4 regions of the Arthrobacter sp. AOP36-F1-5 genome follow, and region 1 is predicted to be linked to each of the others. Evidence: riboswitches for the same ligand, from Rfam matches in the RefSeq annotation. Region 1 holds a riboswitch; each other region holds the start of a gene.
What was found. Region 1 has a riboswitch for S-adenosylmethionine ahead of AC3ZI9_RS14995 (OsmC family protein). Riboswitches for the same ligand answer to the same signal wherever they lie in the genome.

Region 1 (4,137 bases):
AGGCCCACGACGTCGTCGACCCGGCCCCGCTGGGCCGGGCCGTCGCGCAGTAGTCGCAGTGTCCGCGCCGGCCATTCGCCGGCGCGGCCGTTGCCGGCCGCCTTCAGCCCATGCGCGAATTCGCCAGGATGATGCCGATGGGGGCCGATACCAGGATGATCACGATCATCGCCCGGTATCCATAAAGCCACCACCGCTGTTCCGAGGCAGCACCGCGGGCCGCCCAGATGAACAGGCCCATGGCGACGACGATCAGCCCCGCACCAATCCACGTCAGCAACGTCAGGGAGAACATCGAGCCACCCAGTACGGCGATATTGGCGAGGTTGTACGTCAAGACTTCGGCCGAAACGAAGCCCTCCGACGGGGTTTTTACGGCCAACCGGGCCTGGCCCAGGCCCAGCACCACTTGCGCGACACCGACCACCAGCACCAGATAGGCGACCGCCCAGGCGGCCAAATAGGACGGGGAGGCGGCACTGATGGCGGAGAAGAGACCACCGAGCAGCATGCCGAGGCCACCGATGACGAGGAAGGGAGTCGCTGTTCTGTTCACGCCTACAGACTACGGATTCACCGTCTCCCGTGGAACAACCCTCAGGCCCGGTTCTTCAGGGTGTCTTGACGCCGAAACTCCCGCACCCATACGGAGAGCGTGAATCCGGAGCCTGCGACGATGAGCGCGCCGATCACGGGCAGCCACCAGGATTCCCCGAAGAGCCCGAAGACCAACAGCAGTAGACCCACGAGGATCATGGCGCAGTAGGCGGCAATCAGGAGGCGTTGCTGGGTGGAGAAGCGCATACGCGCACCGTACCGCGTATTCGCCGACCTTTCGAGAGGCGGGCAACACCTGAGAGACTCTGCCCATGAGCGTTTCCTTCCAGTGCACGACGTGGACCACCATCCCTCAGGAACACTTATTCGATCTGGCCCGGAACATCGACACCCATCAACAATCGCTGGCGAAGTCCCGGGAGGAGGCCATCGCCGGTGTCACTTCCGGCCTCATCTCACTCGGTGAGAACGTGACATGGCGGGCTTGGCACTTTGGCGTCCCCCTGAAGATGACCAGCCGCATCATGCAGATGGAAGCACCGCACTCCTTCATCGACGAACAGGTCAAGGGCCCGTTCCGCTGGTTTCGTCATATCCATGAGTTCAGCCAGGAGTCGGGGGGAACAACCATGGTTGACCGCGTCGATTTCGCCGCACCGTTCGGCCCTCTCGGTCGTTTGGCAGAGAAGCTCTTCCTGGCCCGTTATCTGCAGAAGCTCATCGAGGAGCGGAACCGCCATCTCAGCGCCGGGCCCGTGGACTAATTAGCGGCCCTGATTGCGCGGATGCTTCCGTGCAACGCGTTCATTTCCGCGCTTATGGTTGCCGGTGATTCGCGCCATGAGTGCCTGCGGTTCTTGTGTTTCGATGTCGGCCAGGAAGCACGTGGCCATCATCCCGCGCAGTGTTGACGCCCGCCGGCCCTGATGGAAGATCACGACGGAACCGCCACGGGCACACGGTTTGTCAGCCCCCTGCCGCACCAGCCGCGTCTCGCACCGCTTCCGGCCACGGCCGCCAGTGCCCATCGGAAGGGAGCATGGCTTCTGCCACCTCCATCCTTCCCTCGGGCACATCCTCGGCATGGATGCACCCGGCTTCTTCCCACCGGCCCGGCTCGGCCAGCCGATAATCGACAGATTGGTCGTCGTTGGGATTAATTCGTTCAAAATAGCCGCCTGAGACGACGGCTCGCACCACGGATTCAAGGTTTTCCAACAGCTCCTGGACATCGTCATCGCAGGCATCGCAACCGCATACCGGATAGTGGGCGTCGTAGAGGGCGCCAGCGTGCAGGAAGATCCCCGGGAACCCGGTGAAGACGAAGGTCAGCGGGGCCGCGAGCAGGTTGGACGGGACGACCCGGACCGCGTGGACGACGTCCTCCGAGGGGAACAGCAGATCGGAAGCAACCTCCGGGTCCCGTTCGGCGACGACGTCAAAGGCGTCCAACAGCCAGTCGAGCTGGGCATCAGCGACCTCATGCAAGGGAGCGAACCGGTGTCGATGGCCCACCGTGGAGTAGGCGCGCGAAGGCGGAGACATCCCTTCCCACCGATGGCCGTAGGCGATCGGGGCGCCCTGTCCATCGCGATGGATCTCCGGGGTGAACTCCGGGCGCCGGTATCCGCTCATGGCCCCACGATAACCGCTGGGATACCCCCTGGCGAGGGGAATCCTGCTGCGGGGATGGCGGGCTCTCCACCCGCGGATGACCCGGCGTATGTCTCCGGATGACGCGACGCGTTTGCCCGATCGGCGTTCCCGCCAGCAGAATCGAACCCAAGAATCAAGAGATCCAACCTGAGGCCCTGGCCGGTTGGACGGCAACCCCCTTCGCCATAGTGGGGTGCCCCAGGTGACGATTCGACGCCGTCCCGACCGGGAGGCGTAAGTATGGCGCAGCGCCACGCTCGCCATGACAGCGAAGGAACGCCATGACCCAGACCCTTGCAGAAACCAGCATTTCCAACCGCGCCGAACGCCTCGATTCCGCGGGATCCGCCTGGGCGGAACGGATCGGTCAGAACACTGCCAGCGCATCGCTGCAGTTCCGCGCGACGGCCGACCCGGTGGGCTCGGTCGGTTCGACCATCCGCGCCGGACGCCACGAATTCACCGTCGACGAACCGGCGGCATTGGCCGGGGACGACGTCGCCGCCAGCCCCGTCGAATACGCCCTCGGGGCGTTGATCTCCTGCCAGGTGGTGGTCTACCGCCTCTATGCTCACCAGCTGGGCATCACGATCGACTCGCTGGACATCTCGGCGGACGCCGACCTGGATGTGCGCGGCCTGTTCGGCATCGAGGACAAGGTCCGCCCGGGATTCGGTGATGTGCGGCTGACCGTGGACGTCTCGGGTCCGGCCACCGAGGAACGCTATGCCGAACTCCAGGCGGCCGTCGACGCCCACTGCCCGGTATTGGACGTCTTCACGAACCCGACCCCGGTGACCACGACCCTGCGGGTCAACTCCTAGAAGGCGGCCAGCAGCCGACTCCCAACAGGACCTCCGAACCGGCTGTACCTGCCGAATTGCACGGTGTTGTCCCTGGGGCTGCGGCTCCTGGTGTCCAGTCACGATCCATGAAGCAGCGATCTCTTGATGTTCATGAAGTGAGCTTCTGTCTAGTTCGACGGTCCAGTGACAACTGTCCGGCTCCCGGCACCGTGATGGCCAAGTTGAAACCGCTGAGCTGTCGTGGATCGGGGTCTTCCCCGAGGACCAGTGCGCCCAGGCCTGCCACTGCCGGCGGCGGGAGCCGTCAGCAGGGCAGTGGCGGTGGCCGGCAGCCTCCAGAGGTCCCCCTGAACCACAAGGTGTAGGCGGGCAATCCTCCGATGCCACCGAGCTAGAGGTAGCCGGTTGCCCCGGCGGCCTCGAGCTAGTCGGGGTGGCTCCGGGGGCCTACCCCACACCAAGGGCAGACACGACGCGACATGGGGAGTCCTCCCCATCGCATGTCAAGGCTCCATCTGGAAGACTACTCCCGATCACCCGAAATACTTTCGATGGAGGAAATTTTGAGCAGCAGCACCCCCAACCCCTATGGCAACCCCGGAGGGGTCACCATGCCCACCCATGGTGAGGCTCCCTTGGACCAGCCGCTCTACGGGGCCAGCTTCGGCCAGGCCATCAAGCGCTTCTTCAAGAAGTATGCGACCTTCTCGGGTCGGGCCAGCCGCAGCGAGTTCTGGTTCTTCGCGCTTTTCAACGCCATCGTCTACACCGTGTTCTACGGCTTGGCGATCGGATTCGGACTGGCCGGCTCCGACCCCGTCACCGGTGAAATGGGTGCCGGCGGGGCCATCCCCTCCTTGGTGATCGGGCTCTATGGGTTGGCCATCATCATCCCGTCCATCGCCCTGAGCGTCCGCCGCCTGCACGACGGCAACTTCAGCGGATTCCTGTACCTGCTGATCCTGGTGCCGATTCTCGGTGGGCTCGTGGTCCTCGTCCTCATGATCATGCCCTCCGTCCCCGAAGGTGCTCGTTTCGACGCCGATGGCGGCGCGGCAGCCTACGGGAACGCCTTTGGCACCTCTGCCGGGTACCCGGGAGCACCGGCTGCCGGCGG
Region 2 (4,137 bases), 790 kb from region 1:
GCGAACCTGTACTTCCTGGACGGACTCGAGCTGTATGGGGCCCCGGACGAGGCCGAGCTGCCGCTGCCGGACAACCTGCATCCGGATTCCGCAACGCATCAGCTGATCGGCGATCGCTTCGCCGATCGGGTCTTCGCCGCCGACGGACCCTTCGCGGCGGTGCCGCGGCACTGATCCGGGACGGCACAGAGCGAAAACGACGGCGGCCCGCGGGCCGCCGTCGTTCGGTGTTCCACCTCCGTGAGCGGATCAGAGGGTGATGGTCCCCGAGGGGGTCTCGAAGGTCACCGTCATGATTCCCGGGGTGCCATTGGGGGCCTCCCACTGGACTTCGACATCGCCCAACGGCGACTCCGAGGGGGTGCCCAGCCATTCGCGGACCCGTTCGACCGAACCGGCGATCGCGATCCCGGAGATATGCCCCTGCGGATCCAATGCCCGGGAGGGGTGCAGGTCCTCGGTGCCGGTATCCCAGCGCAGCATGTAGGGCACCTGCGGGTCGGCGATCAGGCCCTTGATGCCGATCTGCTGCCACGTCAGTTCTTGGCCGTCGGGGAACTTGCGGTTGCCCGGGACCGATGACCGGCCCAGACGTTCCTCGAACGGGGCCAGGTCGTCAACGGCGACGCACCAACCCATCCATCCGCCACCCATCTCCGATCGGGCCCGGACGGCCTGGCCGAACGGCGCCTTGTCCGAGGACGGGTGGTCCAGGACCTCCACGACCTCCAGGTACTGGGTGTTCTTCAACGGGAAAATGACGTTCCTGGTCCCGAAGCGGGGATGAATGCCTCCCTTGACGGACTCGATCCCCAGAGTCTTGCCGACACGGGCGGCCGTCGCGGCCAACCCGTCTGGTCCACATGCGTACGAAACGTGATCCAACCTCATCATGGCTTCATGATCGCACTTTGTGAGGTGCGTCTCGACTTAGGGTGCCCTAAATCACCATGGTTCGTATTTTCCTCGACCCGTTTCCCGGGCCTCCATCGCGGCCGTCAGGAGGGGGACCGGACGGGGGAGGGGGAGGAATGTTGCGCCCTGCGGTCATATTGACGCCGCGTTGTTGCGGCGGCCGCCCCGATCCACAACACTGGAGGCAGGTCATGAGTGCCAGCGCGAAACCCCGGTTTGCTGGCCGGCAACCCTCCACTCGCGGTGGGGTGCCCCGGGTGAAGACCTGGTTCGCCTCCACAAGGAGAACGGACAAGCGCGGGTCACCTCCCGGCGTTCCCTTCCGGGACCGCCGTGGAACAGGGGCCCCTGAGTCGTAGAAGGGGACAGAAATGTCTGCATCATGGTCTTTTGAAACCCGCCAGGTCCACGCCGGACAGGCACCGGATCCCACCACCGGGGCCCGGGCGCCGCCGATCTACCAGACGACGTCGTATGTCTTCCCCAGCGCCGAGAGTGCCGCAGCACGCTTCGCGCTGAAGGAACTCGAGCCGATCTACACCCGCATCGGCAACCCGACGCAGGAAGCCGTCGAAACCCGGATCGCCGACCTCGAAGGCGGGGTCGGGGCCCTGCTGCTGGCCTCGGGCCAGGCGGCGACCACGCTTTCGATCCTCAACCTCGCGGGAGCCGGGGACCATATCGTGGCCAGCCCGAGCCTCTACGGGGGAACGCAGAACCTGTTCAAGCACACGTTGAAGCGCCTCGGCATCGAGGTCACCTTCGTGGAGGATCCCGACCACCTGGATTCCTGGCGGGCCGCGGTGAAACCGAACACCAAGGCATTCTTCGGTGAGGTCATCTCCAATCCGCGCCAGGACGTCCTGGATATCGAGGGCGTCAGCACGGTGGCCCACGAAGCCGGGGTCCCGCTCATCGTGGACAACACCCTGGGCACCCCGTACCTGGTCCGCCCCATCGAATTCGGTGCCGACATCGTGGTGCACTCGGCCACGAAGTACCTGGGCGGGCACGGAACCTCCGTCGCCGGGGCCATCGTTGATTCGGGCAACTTCGACTTCGCGGCCGACCCGGAACGCTTCCCGGAATTCAATACCCCCGACGAGTCCTACAACGGGCTGGTCTTCGCCCGCGATCTGGGGGTCGACGGCGCCCTGGGGGCGAACCTGGCGTTCATCCTCAAGGCGCGCGTCCAGTTGTTGCGCGATCTGGGTTCGGCGGTCTCCCCGTTCAACGCCTTCCTGATCGCCCAGGGCCTGGAAACCCTGAGCCTGCGCATGGAACGCCATGTGGCCAACGCGCAGAAGGTCGCCGAATGGCTCGAGGCCCACGCCCAGGTCGACTCCGTCGCCTTCGCCGGCCTGCCCTCCAGCCCCTGGTACGAACTCGGCCGCAAATACGCCCCGCGGGGCGTCGGCGCGGTCCTGGCCTTCGAGATCTCCGGCGGCGAACCGGCCGGCCGGGCCTTCGTCGACGGCCTCGAACTGCACTCCAACGTCGCCAACATCGGCGATGTGCGCTCGCTGGTGATCCACCCGGCCTCCACCACGCACTCCCAGCTCTCCGACGCCGAACGCGCCGCGGCCGGGGTGGGAGCCGGACTGGTGCGCCTGTCGGTGGGCATCGAGCACATCGACGACATCATCGCCGACCTCGAGGTCGGTTTCGCCGCCGCGGCCGCCGCCGGGGACGAAGCCGCAGAGGCCGCCCCGGAAGTCCAGGCCGTCCGGTGAGCCAGGGCGTCGGCGACGTGAGGGAACGACGTCAGGCCCCCGGGGCGCCGTTGATCCGTGACGGCATCCTCAAATGCGTGCCCATCGGCGGCTACCGCTTCGAGACCGGCGGCTGGCTGCCCGAGGTGATGATCGGCTACGAGACCTGGGGGACCCTGGACGCCCGGGCCTCCAATGCGGTGCTGTTGCTGCACGCCCTGACGGGGGATACCCATGTCTCCCGGGGGCACAGCCAGGAAGAAGGCTGGTGGGAAGGACTCGTGGGTCCGGGAAAGACGATCGATACCGACAGGTTCTTCGTCGTGGCCCCGAACATGGTCGGCGGCTGCTATGGCTCCAGCGGGCCCTCCAGCCTCGACCCCGACGGGCAGGCCTGGGGCTCCCGGTTCCCGTTCACCACGGTGCGGGATTCGGTGCGCACCGAGGCCCGGTTGGCCGACTACCTGGGCATTTCACGCTGGCACTCCGTCCTGGGCGGTTCCCTCGGTGGAGCGCGAGCGTTGGAATGGGCGGTGGAATACCCCGAACGCGTGGCCCGGTGCGCCGTCATTGCGGCCACCGCGGTCGCCTCCGCCGAACAGATCGCCTTCGGGCAGATCCAGACGCAGGCCATCCGGCTGGATCCGGACTTCTCCGGTGGCGACTTCTACGGAGCGGCGCCCTCGGCCGGCGCCCTCGACGCCGTCGGCACCGTGGCCCGGGGCAGTGGCACCGGCCCCCTCGCGGGGCTGGGGATCGCCCGCCGGCTGGCCCACATCACCTACCGTTCCGAGCCGGAACTGGAGATCCGTTTCGGGCACGAGGGCCAGGCCGAGGAGGACCCCTTCGGCAGCCCCGGCTTCGACCGGGGCCGGTACCAGGTCGAAAGCTATCTGGACCACCAGGCCGGCAAGCTGGTGACCCGCTTCGACGCGAACTCCTACATCGTGCTCACCGAGGCACTGGTGGGGCATGACGTCGGACGGGGACGGGGCGGGGTCGAGGCCGCCCTGGCCCGGACCGGCGGGGTGGAATTCCTCATCGCCGCCGTCGACAGCGACCGGCTCTACGGCCCGCAGCAGTCCGAGCGCCTGGCCGCTGCCCTGCCGGAGACACCGCAGGTCCAGTACATCCATTCACCGATCGGCCACGATGGCTTCCTGACCGACATCGAACAGTTGAACCAGGTCCTTCGTTCGGGGTTCTACGCCTGAGGGCCCCGCCCCGGGAACCTAGTTGTACTCGGCCGGGAGGTTGGTGACGGTCCCGGGCTCTTGACGTAGCGAAGACCTCCGGGTGCGGTGGGTGATGTCTAAGTCGCCAACCGTCCGGAGGTCTTCATGTCCCACCGTAATGCCCGGCTGAACTTGCGTGGCCGGCAATTGCTCGTAGAGCGGGTCTGTGTCCAGGGGTGGGCAGTCGCGCATGCTGCGCGAGCCCAGGGTGTGTCTCGTCAGTGCGCGCACCGATGGATCAATCGGTTCCGTAGTGAGGGTTCTGCGGGCCTTCT
Region 3 (4,137 bases), 1.0 Mb from region 1:
AGGGAATCTCCGCCGGCATCCCCGAACGGGCCCGCGATGAATTCTTCAGTTGGGGCGGCCTGGGCGCCGAGACGATCATCACCTACTTCGTGGTCTACACCCTGGGCCTGTTGATCGGCCAGGACATCTGGCAGCGGGTGTTCACCGCCCGCACCCCCAAGGTGGCCCGCTGGGGCGGAGCCACCGCCGGCATCTACTGCGTGATCTACGGCATCGCCGGGGCGATCATCGGCATGTCCGCCCGGGTCGCCCTGCCCGGCATCGACATCGAGGCCCTGGGCAAGGACGTCGTCTACGCGGAGGTCGCCATGACCCTGCTTCCGGTGGCCGTCGGCGGGATCGTCCTGGCCGCCGCCGTGGCGGCCATGATGTCCACCGCCTCCGGCGCACTCATCGCCGCGGCCACCGTGGCCCGCAACGACGTCACCCCCTTCGTCGCCAGCTGGTTCGGCAAGGAGATCGAGGTCAACACCGGGCGCAACCCCGAGCACGACGTCGCCGCCAACCGGTACTGGGTCCTGGGCCTCGGGGCCGTGGCGATCATCCTGGCGATCCTCGTCAACGACGTCGTCGCCGCCCTGACCATCGCCTACGACATCCTGGTCGGCGGGCTGCTGGTCGCGATCCTGGGCGGGCTGCTCTGGAAGCGCGGGAACGGCATCGGCGCCGCCCTGTCCATGGCGGCAGGGACCCTGGTCACCCTGACGACCATGATCACCCTGGAGGCACTGTCCACCGAGAAGTTCTCCGGGGTCTACGCCAATGAGCCCATCTACTACGGTCTGGGCGCCTCGTTGGTGGTCTATGTCCTGTTCAGCCTGCTCTCCCCGCCGACCCGCCCGGAAGTGGCCCGGCACTGGTCGGATCGGGTCGCCGGACGGGTCGACATGGAGGGCGTTTCCGCCGATCAGCAAGCCTGAACCCGCCCCGGCGTCGTCCTCGTTCCCCCCGGGTGACAGTGCTCCCGGGGGAGCAGATGTCGAACACGAATCTAGCCGCACCAACGCTGGGATGCAGCGGGAATGACGTGGAACACAGCTTGGGTTGCCCCGGCAATCACGTTAGGCTGGCAAAAAGCTTCATGAGACGCGGGCAACAGCTCCGACTACCCGCGCACCAACCCCAGGTTCGTGGGTGGTTCGGATGAAGAAGCGGCCCGCACGACAACGTGTTGGGTAAGAACGCACGAGAGGAAATCCGTGGCGCAAAGCGTCTCCGTCCTTCCAATTTTCGATTCGATGCTAGGCACCGTCTGCCTCAACGTGGACGGTCACTGGGAGCGCTTCATCGCGCCCCACCCCAAGGATCTCGACCATGCGCTGGCCAACACGGCCGGCCGACCGGTCTGGGAATCCGACTCCTGCGCACTGACCGTGCGTATTCCCCGGGCACACCGCCCCGACGGGGAAGCACAGGTGTTCTTCCTTGAACGCCTGCCCGTCCGCGACCGCGCCGAGGCTCCCTCGGGTATGCTGGTCGGCTGAAGGGGAGTAGTTCCACACCCCACCCGCGCTGGATCGTTGATCCGGCACGGGTGGACGAGGACCTGTCGACATACCGACCGCCCTCCCGGCGGTCCGGCATTCCACCCGGCACCACGCCGGGCGAACGAGACCTTCGGCCCGCCACTGGCGGTCCGAGGCTCGTGGCCACCCACCGACCTTTGACCGGCAGTCCCGCACCACCGCGGGGACATACGAACCGATTGAAGGACGCCCAATGACACCGGATGCCCCCTCCCCCGACGCCGATCCGCCAGCCGCGGAGGCCTCGCGTAGGGAGCCCACGCCCGCCGAGATCCGGCGCTGGCGCAAATACCTGGCCGACGAACGCGTCGAAGGTTCCATCTACCTCACCCTGGCCAAACGCCGTGAGGGCGAGGAACGCCAGATCCTGTTGGGTCTGGCCCGGGCGGAAGCCCGCCACCAGGAGCATTGGTCCAATCTTCTGGGCGAGCATGCCCGGAAGACCGCACGCCCCTCGCTCAGCCGCGTCATGCTGCGGTTCATGGCCCGCAACTTCGGCTCGGTCTTCGTCCTGGCCTTGGCCCAACGGGCCGAGGGCGCCTCCCCCTACGACAGCGACGCCGACGCCACCGCTCAGATGGCCGCCGATGAGCTGGTGCATGAGGAAGTCGTACGCGGGCTGGCGATCCGCGGCCGCAACCGGCTCTCCGGCAACTTCCGGGCCGCCGTCTTCGGGGCCAACGACGGGCTGGTCTCCAACCTGGCCCTAGTGATGGGCATCGGCGCCGCCGGGGTGTCCAGCGCGCTGGTCCTCTTTGCCGGGGTCGCCGGCCTGCTCGCCGGCGCCCTGTCCATGGCCGCCGGGGAATACGTCTCCGTCCGCTCGCAGCGCGAACTGCTCACCGCCTCCCAACCGACCCAGATCACGCTCATCGCCGCCCCGGACCTGGACCTGCAGGCCAACGAACTGGTCCTGGTCTACCGGGCCCGCGGCATGAGCCGGGAGGCCGCCGAGCACCGGGCCGCCGAACGGCTGGGGACCTTCAGCTGCGACTGCGACCCCTCATTGTCCCTGCAACCCGAGGTGCCCGAAACCGAAACCGGCGGCGACGAACACGAGGCCCTGGGCTCCGCCTTCGGCGCCGCCGCCTCCAGCTTCTGCTTCTTCTCCTCGGGGGCCTTGGTCCCGATCCTGCCCTACCTCTTCGGTATGGGCGGGCTGCCAGCCCTGCTGGTGGCCCTGCTCCTGGTCGGGGTCGCGTTGATGCTGACCGGGGGCATCGTCGGACTGCTCTCCGGCGCCTCCCCGGCCAAACGCGGGTTCCGGCAGCTGGCCATCGGCCTCGGTGCCGCCGGGGTCACCTACGTTCTCGGCCTGCTCTTCGGCGGGAACATCGGCTAGGACCCGCAGAACCCGGCCCCTTCCGTTCAGCTGGCGCGGCGCATCCGGCGGGCTGCGGCCACGGGGCGGCGGTCCCCCGCCGGGGGCGGGGTCGGCTCCTGCGTGTCCGGCTCGCCGGCCGGTTCGGTGCCCTGCCCGGGGGCCGGAGCATCCCGCCGTCCGGCCTTGGCTGCGGCGATCATCTCGCGTGCGGGCCGGCGTGGGGTCGTCGTCAACGGCCGGGGGGTCGCCCCGATCGGCGGCAACGGCTCCACGGGCACCTGCGGGGCGTTCTTCCGGGTCTTCGCCGCCTCGGCCTCCTCGGCCCGCGCGGCCTTCGTCCGGCGTTCGTGTTCCTGCCGGGCCGCCCTCTCCTCCTTGACCCGTTCGGCGGCGGCGGTCCGTTCCGCCTGGGCCCGCTCGAGCTCCGCCGCCTTCTGCGCCTTGGCCTGCTCCTCGCGGGCGGCCTCTGCCGCCTTCTCGGCCTCGACCCGCTCCTGTTCCGCGACCTTCTCGGCCTGGGCGCGTTCGGCCAGGGCGGCCTGCTCGGTCTTTTCCGTTTCCTTCAGTTCACGGGCGCGGCGGGCCTCGGCGGTGCGTTCGTTCCGGGCCGCCCGACGGGCGGTCTCGGCTTCCTCCGCCAGCACCAACCGTTCGGCCTTGGCCGCCTGGGCCGCAACGCCTTCCTCATCCTGCTGCGCCGCCTTCTGGGCGCGGGCCTGCTTCCGGGCGGCCTCCTTCGCCTCCTGGGCGGGGGTCAATGACTTGGCGCGGGGCTTCCGCGGGGAGGGACGCGGTGGTTCCGGCTCCGGGGGGCGCGGCGTATTGGGGTCGAAATAGTCGGCCAACCGATCCAGCGTGCGTTCGATGTTCACCGGGGTGCTGCGAGTGAACCCCATGACCTTCAGCGGCCATTGACGTTTCAGCCGCGAGGCATCCCAGGTCTCACGCACCAGCGTGCCCCGCGGGGCGGGGATCAATTCGTAGCGCCAGCGGTGGCCGTTGAAATGCCGCCAGGCGATCAGCCGGTTCTCCTCGAACTCCACCACCGTGTTCTGGATCCGATATCCCACGCCCAGGCGCATGTCCATCCCGAATTCGGAGCCCAGTGCCAGCCGCTGGGGTTCGTCCTGCCGGGCGCTCTTCACCGTGCCGGAGCCGTCGATGAGCGGATGCTTCGACGGGTCGACGAGTAGTTCGAAAATGGCCCCGGGAGGCGCCTGGACCAGGCGCTGCCGGGTCACGAGATAGGGATTCGAGTCCATAGCGCCAGCCTACCCAGCGCAGCTG
Region 4 (4,137 bases), 440 kb from region 1:
GGCGCCTCGCTGGTTGATTCCTTCCGCTTGCTCATCGAGCTGGGGGAGGCCGACTCGCAGATCGCCCAATTGCTGCGGGCCCATATCGGCTTCGTCGAATCGGTGCTGCTGCTCCACGACGAGGCGGTCAAGGCGCGCTGGTTCGCCCGCTTCGTCGCCGGGCAGATCGTCGGCAACGCCTACACCGAGCGCGGCGGCAACGACCTGGGCCACCTGAACACCGCCGTCGAACAGTCCGAGGCCGGCTGGCTGCTCACGGGGCAGAAGTACTACTGCACCGGGACGCTCTTCGCCGACTGGGTGGCGGTCACCGCCATGGCGCCGGCGGTTGAAGGGCGCCACGTCGCGGTGGTGTCCACCCAGCATTCGGGGGTGGTCATCCACGACGATTGGGACGGGTTCGGCCAACAACTCACCGGCACCGGGACCACCGGATTCACCCGGGTTCCCGTGGATACGCTCCTGGACCCCGAGGTGCTGGACGTCCACCCGGAATCGGCCATCTTCCAGTTGGTGCTGCTCGCCGTCCAGGCCGGTATCGCCCGGGCGGTCCTCGCCGACGCCCGCGCCCACACCCAACTGCGTGAACGAGCCTTCACCACCGGAACCGGCGTCCCCTCCCGGCATGAACCCCAGGTCCTGCAGGTCATCGGAGAGATCTCGGCGACCGCCTGTGCCGTGGACGCGATCCTGTTGGCCGCCATCGCCGAACTCGAATCGGTGATCGGCCAACCGGGGCTGAGCCCCGCGGAGCAGTACGCGGTCAGCGAGCTGGCCGCCAACCGGGCCCAGACGAGCATCCAACCACTCGTGCTCGAGGCGACCAGCAAGCTCTTCGACGGCCTCGGCGCCTCGGCGACCTCCACCGCCTGCAACCTGGACCGCCACTGGCGCAACGCGCGCACCATAGCCACCCACAACCCCGCCATGTACAAGTCCCGCATCGTCGGCGACTACGAGGTCAACGCCGCGACGCCGCGCAAACTCGGCGCCGTCGGCGACCTCAAGACCCCTGAAGGAGAAAAATGAGCACCACACCAGCACGCCGCCGGATCCGCCTGAACGCCTTCGACATGAACTGCGTGGTCCACCAATCGCCGGGGCTGTGGCGTCATCCGCAGGACCAGGCGTGGCGCTATAAGGAACTGGGCTACTGGACCGAGCTGGCCAAGACGCTGGAGAAGGGGCTGTTCGACGGGATCTTCATCGCGGACGTCTTGGGCACCTACGACGTCTACGGATCCACCAACTCCACCCCGCTCTCCGCCGGCGCCCAGGTCCCGGTCAACGACCCGTTCCTGCTGGTCTCCGCGATGGCTTCCGTCACCGAGAACCTGGGCTTCGGGGTCACCGCCGGAACCGCCTACGAACACCCCTACCCGTTCGCCCGCCGACTGGCGACCCTGGACCACCTGACCAACGGCCGCCTCGGCTGGAACGTGGTGACCGGATACCTGCCCTCGGCAGCCAGGAACATGGGCCAGGAAGACCAGATGGAACACGACGAACGCTACGACCACGCCGATGAGTACCTCGAAGTGGTCTATAAGCTGCTCGAGGGTTCCTGGGAGGACGACGCCGTTCTCCGCGACCGGGAATCGGGGGTCTACACCGACCCGTCGAAGGTCCACGAGATCGGCCACGAGGGCAAGTACTTCAAGGTCCCGGGCATTGCCATCACCGAACCCTCGGTGCAGCGCACCCCGGTCATCTACCAGGCCGGTGCCTCCCCGCGCGGCCTGGAATTCGCGGGGGCGAACGCCGAATCCGTCTTCGTGAATAGTCCGACCAAAGAAATCCTCACCGACACCGTGCGGAGGATCCGGGACAATGTCGAGGCCGCCGGCCGCGACCGCTACGACGTGAAGATCTACACGATGCAGACGATCATCACCGCTGCCACAGACGAGGAGGCGCAGAACAAATACGCCGACTATGCCTCCTACGCCGACATCAACGGGTCGCTGGCCCTGCTCTCGGGCTGGACCGGAATCGACATGTCACAGTACGACCTTGACGACGTGATCGGTGAGGACGTGAAGTCCAATGCCATCCAGTCCTCGGTGGAGACGTTCAAGAAGGCCTCCGGGGATGACGGCAAACCGTGGACCATCCGCCAGTTGGCCGAATGGATCGGCGTCGGCGGTTTCGGCCCGGTCACCGTCGGTGACGGGGCCCAGGTCGCCGCGAAGCTCGTTGAGTGGGTCCAGGACACCGACGTGGACGGCTTCAATATTGCCTACGCCATCACCCCGGGCACCTTCGAGGATGTCGTCGAATTCGTCATCCCCGAACTGCAGGCCCTGGGTGCCTACCCCACCGAATACGCGCCGGGGACCCTGCGCCAGAAGCTCTTCGGCGCCGGGGACCGGGTCAAGGACAGCCACCGGGCCGCCGACTACCGGCTCGCGGTAGCACAACTGGCCACCAGCTAGCAGCACCTACGAGAACCACCATCCAGAGCGGACGAGAGACCTGGCTCGTTGACTCCGCAGCAACCACCCGTTTCGGGCAGGTGCTTCCGCCGGGACCGATGGAAAGGAACCACCATGACCACCACCACGCCCACCCCGCCAACCCGCAGGATGCGTTCACGCGTCGCCGTCGCCAGCTTCATCGGCACCACGATCGAGGGCTACGACTTCGTGCTCTACGGGCTCGCCGCGGCGACTGTCTTCGGCCCGCTGTTCTTCGCACCGGCCGACCCGTTGGTCGGGACCATGGCGGCCTTCGCCACCTATGCCGTCGGGTTCATCGCCCGCCCCATTGGTGGGCTTCTTGGAGGGCACTACGGGGATCGGATCGGACGCAAGACCGTGCTGGTTGCCTCCCTGCTGCTGACCGGTATCGCCACCACGGCGATCGGTTTGCTGCCCACCCACGACACTGCCGGATGGATTGCCCCGGCGCTACTGCTGATCCTGCGCGTGGCCCAGGGCATCGGCTACGGTGCCGAATGGGCGGGAGCCGCCCTGATGACCGTCGAACACGCCGCCCCCGGACGCCGCGGACTGACCAGCAGCGCCACCCAAATCGGCCCGAGCGCGGGCATGCTGTTGGCCACGGCGGTGCTGTTGGGACTGGAATCAGCCCTGCCGGATGCCGCCTATCTGGCCTGGGGATGGCGGCTGCCGTTCCTGGCGAGCATCCTGCTGGTCGTCGTCGGTCTGGTGGTGCGGCTGAGGATCGAGGACAGCGCCTCCTTCAAACAGGTGGTTCAAACGCAGCAGGTCTCCCGCCGCCCGGTGCTGGAATCGCTGCGCACCCATCCCCGCCAAGTCGCCCTGACCACCGGGCTGCGCATCGCCCAGAACGCGTTCTACTACGTCTACACGGTCTTCATCCTGACCTACCTGGCCCAGGGCGGAATCAGCCGCGAAACCGGGTTGCAGGCCATTCTCATCGCCTCCGCCCTCGGACTGGTCACCGTCCCGTTCTGGGGCTGGGTATCGGACAGGATCGGGCGCCGGCGCACCTACCTCTTCGGCGGGATATTCAGCATCCTGGTTGCCCTGATCGCCTTCCCGCTGCTCGATACCGGCAGCTTCGTGCTGATCGTGCTGACCGTCGTGCTGGGCATGAACATCGGCCACGACGCGATGTATGGGCCGCAGGCGGCGTTCTTCTCCGAGCTCTTCGACACCCGGGTCCGCTTTTCCGGGGTGTCCATCGGCTATCAGATCGGTTCAGTCCTGGGCGGTGGCCTGGCCCCGCTGGTGGCCACCGCGCTGCTGGCCGCCGGCGGCGGCAGCCCGATCTGGGTCATCGCCTACTTCGTTGCGGTCGGCGCGCTCACCGTCGTCACCACCCTGCTTTCCCCCGAAACCAGTGCGCGGGATCTGGACGCACGCCAAGACGCCTGCCCCGTCTCCGAGCCCGAACATACCCTCGTCAGTTAGGAACGACCATGAGTGAAACCACCACCACCCCACCGGCCTTCGACACCCCCGTACCGGAGGGCTCCGAAGCCCGCTATCTTGCCCTGGCCGCACGCTTCCGCCCCGTCTTCGACGCCATCGCCGTCGACGCCGTCGCCCGCGAACAGGACCATGTGCTTCCCTTCGAACAAGTCGGGTGCCTCCAGGAGGCCGGTTTCACCACCTTGCGGGTGCCGGCCGAATACGGCGGGGACCCGGT

Region 2: it holds a riboswitch for S-adenosylmethionine, as region 1 does, so the genes downstream of both, AC3ZI9_RS11375 (bifunctional o-acetylhomoserine/o-acetylserine sulfhydrylase) here and AC3ZI9_RS14995 (OsmC family protein) in region 1, are expected to answer to the same signal.
Region 3: it holds a riboswitch for S-adenosylmethionine, as region 1 does, so the genes downstream of both, AC3ZI9_RS03425 (hypothetical protein) here and AC3ZI9_RS14995 (OsmC family protein) in region 1, are expected to answer to the same signal.
Region 4: it holds a riboswitch for S-adenosylmethionine, as region 1 does, so the genes downstream of both, AC3ZI9_RS00895 (MFS transporter) here and AC3ZI9_RS14995 (OsmC family protein) in region 1, are expected to answer to the same signal.

What each region holds. Positions count from the first base shown of each region.
Region 1 is NZ_CM176892.1:3,262,595-3,266,731, forward strand. Features, by position in the region: gene AC3ZI9_RS14970 (bifunctional metallophosphatase/5'-nucleotidase) at 1-53, shown strand, start outside; gene AC3ZI9_RS14975 (hypothetical protein) at 104-556, opposite strand; gene AC3ZI9_RS14980 (hypothetical protein) at 598-804, opposite strand; gene AC3ZI9_RS14985 (SRPBCC family protein) at 870-1,322, shown strand; gene AC3ZI9_RS14990 (DUF6226 family protein) at 1,525-2,193, opposite strand; SAM riboswitch class IV at 2,346-2,461, shown strand; gene AC3ZI9_RS14995 (OsmC family protein) at 2,496-3,038, shown strand; gene AC3ZI9_RS15000 (DUF805 domain-containing protein) at 3,584-4,137, shown strand, end outside.
Region 2 is NZ_CM176892.1:2,470,323-2,474,459, reverse strand. Features, by position in the region: gene AC3ZI9_RS11385 (GDSL-type esterase/lipase family protein) at 1-174, shown strand, start outside; gene AC3ZI9_RS11380 (VOC family protein) at 250-894, opposite strand; SAM riboswitch class IV at 1,103-1,219, shown strand; gene AC3ZI9_RS11375 (bifunctional o-acetylhomoserine/o-acetylserine sulfhydrylase) at 1,287-2,648, shown strand; gene metX (homoserine O-acetyltransferase MetX) at 2,666-3,841, shown strand; gene AC3ZI9_RS11365 (IS481 family transposase) at 3,968-4,137, shown strand, end outside.
Region 3 is NZ_CM176892.1:751,218-755,354, reverse strand. Features, by position in the region: gene AC3ZI9_RS03430 (sodium:solute symporter family protein) at 1-920, shown strand, start outside; SAM riboswitch class IV at 1,078-1,188, shown strand; gene AC3ZI9_RS03425 (hypothetical protein) at 1,239-1,484, shown strand; gene AC3ZI9_RS03420 (VIT1/CCC1 transporter family protein) at 1,720-2,868, shown strand; gene AC3ZI9_RS03415 (SRPBCC family protein) at 2,895-4,112, opposite strand.
Region 4 is NZ_CM176892.1:179,480-183,616, forward strand. Features, by position in the region: gene AC3ZI9_RS00885 (acyl-CoA dehydrogenase family protein) at 1-1,029, shown strand, start outside; gene AC3ZI9_RS00890 (LLM class flavin-dependent oxidoreductase) at 1,026-2,435, shown strand; SAM riboswitch class I at 2,451-2,540, shown strand; gene AC3ZI9_RS00895 (MFS transporter) at 2,550-3,899, shown strand; gene AC3ZI9_RS00900 (acyl-CoA dehydrogenase family protein) at 3,908-4,137, shown strand, end outside.